Linked DNA regions of Megalodesulfovibrio gigas DSM 1382 = ATCC 19364. The protein of the gene in region 2 interacts with the protein of the main gene of each other region in a pairwise test. Links are inferred from orthologs where the notes say so. Each region holds a gene or a part of one and is shown on either strand. Other genes may lie near its edges.

The links. Proteins that work in one complex are often made in the same cells at the same time.
Region 1: the proteins of DGI_RS01950 (region 2) and def interact in binary tests that used the Escherichia coli proteins (3 or more experiments, as listed by UniProt). The link is inferred for Megalodesulfovibrio gigas DSM 1382 = ATCC 19364 from one-to-one orthologs.

Annotation. Positions count from the first base shown.
Region 1 is NC_022444.1:928,605-931,527, forward strand. Bases 1-2,851 are described here. They hold def (peptide deformylase), read left to right. Parts: upstream 1-1,080; coding sequence 1,081-1,623; downstream 1,624-2,851. Other genes in these bases: aspS (aspartate--tRNA ligase), read left to right, coding at 1-887; fmt (methionyl-tRNA formyltransferase), read left to right, coding at 1,642-2,637; DGI_RS04070 (DUF116 domain-containing protein), read left to right, coding at 2,712-2,851. Also shown: more of DGI_RS04070, read left to right, coding at 2,852-2,923. UniProt on the Escherichia coli protein: Removes the formyl group from the N-terminal Met of newly synthesized proteins. Requires at least a dipeptide for an efficient rate of reaction. N-terminal L-methionine is a prerequisite for activity but the enzyme has broad specificity at other positions.
Region 2 is NC_022444.1:442,641-445,653, reverse strand. What follows is about bases 47-2,987. They hold DGI_RS01950 (aspartate-semialdehyde dehydrogenase), read left to right. Parts: upstream 47-961; coding sequence 962-2,014; downstream 2,015-2,987. Other genes in these bases: DGI_RS01945 (aminotransferase class IV), read left to right, coding at 2,164-2,987; DGI_RS01955 (bacteriohemerythrin), read left to right, coding at 475-891; DGI_RS01960 (SPOR domain-containing protein), read right to left, coding at 47-225. In the rest of the region: more of DGI_RS01960, read right to left, coding at 1-46; more of DGI_RS01945, read left to right, coding at 2,988-3,013.

The sequences.
Region 1 (2,923 bases), 490 kb from region 2 along the record:
TGCGCTTCGACCTGCCCCTGACCGACGTGACCCACGTGGTGCGCGGCTCGCAATTCAAGGTCTTTGCCCAGGCCGCCCTGGTGAAGGGCCTGCGCGTGCCCGGCGGCGAGTCCATGACCCGCAAGGAAATCGACGACCTGACGGAATTCGTCAAGATCTACGGCGCCAAGGGCTTGGCCTGGATCAAGGTGCGGGAAAACGAATGGCAGTCGCCCTTTGCCAAGTTCCTGTCCGACGAGGAACGCGCCGGCCTGCAGGCCGCCCTGAACATGCAGGTGGGCGACCTGGTGTTCTTCCAGGCCGGGGATGCGGACATGGTCAACACCGCCCTGGGCCAGCTGCGCAATCGCCTGGGCGAGATGCTCGGACTCATCGATCCGGACGCCTTCGCCTTCACCTGGGTCACGGACTTCCCGCTGTTTGAATTCGATCCCGAAGAAAAGCGCTGGGTGGCCCGGCACCATCCCTTCACCTCGGTGCAGGATGCCTTTGCCTCCACCATGGCTGCGGACCCTGGCACGGCCAAGGCCCGCGCCTATGACATGGTGCTCAACGGCTACGAGATCGGCGGCGGCTCCATCCGCAACCACACCCGGCCCATGCAGGAAGCCATGTTCACGGCCCTGGGCTTCAGCCAGGAGCAGGCCGAGGAGGAATTCGGCTTCCTGCTGGAGGCCCTGGACCACGGCGCGCCCCCGCACGGCGGCATCGCCTTCGGCTTCGACCGCATTGTCATGCTCCTGTGCAAGGCCACGTCCATCCGCGACGTCATCGCCTTCCCCAAGACGCAGAAAGGCTCCTGCCCCATGACCGAGGCCCCCTCCGCCGTCTCTGCCCGCCAGTTGCGGGATCTGGGGCTCAAACTGCGCGAAAGCGCCAAGGCCTAGCGCTCGTTGTTTTTGAAAAGAACTCTCGGGGGAAAACCTTTCTAAAGAAAGNGTTTTGGAGGGGGAGAGCGCGAGAGGGGGAGAACCTTTTTCCAAAAGGGTTCCGCTCTCGCAATATCCTCTTTCAAACGTAATTTGCCCTCGTCTCTGTTGCGGGTTGCCTCCTTTTGGAAGCGTGGTTACTGTGAACGACATGGACATTGAACAGACCCTGGAACGTCCCCTCGACGGCAAGATCCTTCCCCTGTGCACTTGGCCGGATCCCGTGCTGGGCGGGGAATGCACTGCCGTGCGGGCCGTGACCGACGAAATCATGGATCTGGCGCGGAACATGGCCGCCACCATGTACGCCAGCCAGGGCATTGGATTGGCCGCGCCGCAGATCGGGCAGCCCCTGCGCATGATCGTGGTGGACGTGACCGGGCCGGACAAGCGCGAGCAGCTCATCACCCTGCTCAACCCGGTCATCGAACACGCCGAGGGCTGCATCGACAGCGACGAAGGCTGCCTCTCCCTGCCGCAGTTCCGGGCCAATGTGGAACGCGCCGAAGTCGTGCGTGTCCGCGGGCAGGATCTGGAAGGCAATGAGGTGGTCATCGAGGCGGAAGGGCTCCTGGCCGTGTGCCTGCAGCATGAAATCGATCATTTGCGGGGCGTGCTGCTCATCGACAAGGTGGGCCGGCTCAAACGCAGCATGTATGAACGCAAGATCGCCAAACGCGTCAAACGCGCGTAGCGAGTGCAAGGAACGCCGATGCGCATCATCTTCATGGGCACGCCCGGCTTTGCGGCCACGGTGCTGGAGTCCATCCTGTCCTGGCCCCAGGGCGAGGTGGTGGGCGTGTTCACCCAACCGGACCGCCCCGCCGGCCGCGGCGGCAAGATGCGCCCGCCCGAGGTCAAGCAGCTGGCCCTGGCCCGCGGCCTGCCCGTGTTCCAGCCCCTGACCCTCAAGGGCGAAGAACACCTGCGTCTGGTGACGGACCTGGCCCCGGACGTGGCCGTGGTGGCTGCCTACGGGCTCATCCTGCCCCGGGCCGTGCTGGATGCCCCGCGGTACGGCTGCCTGAACGTCCACGCCTCGCTCCTGCCCAAATACCGCGGCGCCGCACCCATCCAGCGGGCCATCCTGGACGGCGAACTGGCCACCGGCATCACCATCATGCAGATGGATGCCGGGCTGGACACCGGCGACATCTGCCTGCAGCAGACGCTCATCATCGGCTATCAGGACACCGCGGCCATCATCCATGACGAACTGGCCGCCATGGGCGGCGCGCTGCTGGTGAAAGCCCTGGAGCGCCTGGAGCCGGGCACCCTGCCGCGCATCCCCCAGAACAGCGACCGCGCCACCTACGCCGCCAAGCTGCGCAAGGAAGAGGGCGAAATTTTCTGGAACCAGCCGGCCATGGCCGTGCATAACCGCATCCGGGCCATGCATCCCTGGCCAGGGGCGTACACATTCTGGAAGCCGGCCGGCGCTGCCGAATCCATCCGCCTGTCCCTGTCTCCCGGTCTGGTGGGCGAGCCCTTGACGCAGCCTGTGCCCCCCGGCACGGTGCTGGGCCTTACCGACGACCAGCTGGCCGTGGCCTGCGCAGACAAGGCCTACCTGCTGCCCAGCCTGTGCCCGGCCGGCCGCTGCTCCATGGACGCCCGCGCCTTTATCAATGGCTACCTCTCCCGCGCCGCCGGCGAGGCCGTGGTGCTTGGCGAAGCCGAAGGGTCAGGCGAAGCTGTCGATTCCTGATTTCCCGGTTTTCTTCCCTCTCTTTTTGCGCTATGCGGGGAAGCATCGGCGTCCCAACCCCTTGCAGACGGCTCATGCACCCCATGAAACACTTTGCGGCAGACGACACCGCCGCCCGGAAGCGACTGTTTCTCGGGCTCATCACCGCCACCAGCCTGCTGATGACCGGCGGGCTGGCCCTGTTGTGGATCGTCCCGTCCATCGGCCTGGCCAACATCCATTTCGCACTGCCGTATGTGGCCGGCACGGTCACGGTGGCGTTGATAGTCATCGTGCTCTGGGCCTG
Region 2 (3,013 bases):
CCGTACGGCGAACACGCTGCTGCCATTGTCGGCCAGGGCCTCGAAAAGGTAGGGATTGAGGCCGCGTTTGCGCAGGGTGTCCGCCAGCACGCGGGCCGGTTGTTCATGGTCGAACCGTTCGGCCATGATGGCGAACTGCGCGCCTTGCGGGGCCGCTGCGGCGGGGCAGGGCCGCCATGCCCACGCGAGGACGGCGAGGCAGCCGAGGCCAAGGGCACATGCCAAGCCACCCCGCGCCATCCGGACGATGTGAAATCCCTGCGTGCGCATTAATCCACCCCCCGACCCGGGTACATCCTGAATGACGACACTGGGGGATTGTTAAAAAAAGACTAGAAAATAGCAAGCTTTTTGCCGGCGCAGCACAACAAAAACTGCAGTTTGTCAAATCCCCTGCTGTTGGTGTACGGTGCCGCCACCCCGGGAGGCGCATTCTGCCTGCCGCCATGCCCGCGCTTCCCTCACGGAGAGCATATGCACCCCATCGATTGGAACGAGTCCCTTCATATTGGCGTTGCCACCATCGACGAACAGCACGGCCGCCTCACGGACACCATCAATGCCCTGCTGCTGGCCTACATGCAAGGACAGGAGCGGGAGGTGCTTGCCGGCATCATCAACGAACTGCACGACTATGCCCACACGCATTTCGCCACGGAAGAATCCTTGATGCGGCGGTTTGATGGGCAATACAGTGAGCTGACCATCCATCTGCAGCAGCACACCATGTTTTTTACCAGGATTGTGGATTTCCTGCTGGAATACGTCGGCGATCCTCAGGGTGAACTCACGCCCGAGGTGCTGGACTTCCTGACCGACTGGTGGAAAACTCACGTGACCGGCATTGACGCCCGGTTTGGAAAATTTTTGAATCAGCAAGGCATTCAATAACGACTTCCTTGTCATTTCGACCGGGGCGGCGCCGTCCCGGTCGCAACCGCCTCTCAAGGAGCACACAGGCATGGGCGCACAGCAATTCGTCGTGGCCGTGGCCGGCGCCACGGGCGCCGTTGGCAGAGAAATGCTCAAGATTCTGGAAGAGCGCGACTTCCCCGCATCCAAGGTCATCGCCTTGGCGTCCTCCCGGTCCGCGGGCAGCACCGTGCCGTTCAAAAACACGGAACTCCTGGTGGAAGAGCTCACCGAAGCCTCCTTCCAGGGAGTGGATATCGCCCTGTTCTCCGCCGGCGGGAGCACGTCCGAAAAATTTGCGCCGTATGCCGCCGCCGCTGGCTGCGTGGTGGTGGATAACTCCAGCGCCTGGCGCATGGACGACCGTTGCCCCCTGGTGGTGCCGGAAGTGAATCCGGACGACCTGGACTGGCACAACGGCATCATCGCCAATCCCAACTGCTCCACCATCCAGATGGTGGTGGCCCTCAAGCCCCTGCACGATGCCGCCACCATCACCCGCGTGGTGGTCTCCACGTATCAGGCTGTGTCCGGCACCGGGCAGAAGGCCATTGAGGAACTGGAGCGCCAGGTGCGCGGTCTGATGGGCGGCCAGGAGGTGGAGAACAAGGTCTACCCGCACCGCATCGCCTTCAACGTCCTGCCGCAGATCGACGTCTTCCTGGAGAATGAATACACCAAGGAAGAAATGAAAATGGTGCACGAAACCAAGAAGATCATGGGGGATGACTCCATCCGCGTCACTGCCACGGCTGTGCGCGTGCCGGTCTTCTTCGGCCATTCGGAATCCGTGAACATCGAAACGGCAAAGAAGCTCACCGCCAAGGAAGCCCGGGCTGTGCTCGCCCAGGCCCCCGGCGTGCGCGTGCTGGACAACCCTGGCGAGAAGATCTACCCCATGCCCATCAATGCCGGCGGCATGGACGACACCTACGTGGGCCGCATCCGCGAGGACGACACCATCGAAAACGGCCTCAATCTTTGGGTGGTGGCGGACAACCTGCGCAAGGGCGCGGCCCTGAACGCCGTGCAGATCGCCGAAACCCTGGCCGCCCGCGGCCTGGTGCGCGTGCAGGACAGGAACGTGTTCGAAACGAAGTAATCCGGGCGCGTCGAGCTGCTCCCCAACACGGGAAACAGCCCCGGCCCGCCTTGCTTGCTGCAATCAAACCCTAGTTTGAGATGGAAAGACGCGAGGGGAACACATCAACACGATGCCCCTCGCTTTTTCCGTTCTCGCGGAGATGTCTCATGGACGTGCTCGACAGTCAGGCGTTTCTGGAACGATTGGTCGGCCAGCCCAGGCCCGGCAGCCAGAACTATCTGGCCTGCTACAACCACCAGGTTCGCGCCTGCACCACGGATCCGGCCCTCATGCTCCTGCCCCTGGACGATCACCTTGTCCACCGGGGCGACGGGCTCTTTGAAACCCTCAAGTGGGAAGACGGCCGGCTCTATCAGCTGGAGCCCCACGTGGGCCGGCTCTCCCGCGGTGCGGCGGCCATCCACCTGAATCCGCCCTGCCCGTGGGAGGAAATCGCCTCCCTGACCGTGGAAACCGCCCGTCTGGCCAATCGGCCCCATGGCTACGTGCGCATTCTGCTGGGCCGCGGCGTGGGCGGCTTTGGCATCGACATGGCCGAATGTCCCGTCGCCTCCCTGTTCATCATCACCTATGCGTACACGCCCAAGCCCGAGAGCTTCTACGACAAGGGCGTCACCGCGGCCAAGGTCTCCACGCCGGCCAAGCAGGGCTGGTTTGCGCGCATCAAGTCCACGGACTACCTGCCCAACGCCCTGATGAAGCGCGAGGCCAAGGCCCTGGGCGCGGATTTTGCCATCTGTTTTGATGAACACGGCTACCTGGCCGAGGGCGCCACCGAGAACATCTGCATGGTGGACCGGCACGGCAAGCTGGTGATTCCCGAGTTTGACCGTGCCCTGGCCGGCACCACGGTGGTGCGTGCCGTGGAGCTCATCAGCAACGAGGTTCCGGTGCTCCGCCGGCCCGTGCACGAGGATGAGCTGCTGGAGGCCAGGGAGCTGCTGGTGGTGGGCACCACCTGGGACGCCATCGGCATTGTGCGCTACAACGACAAGC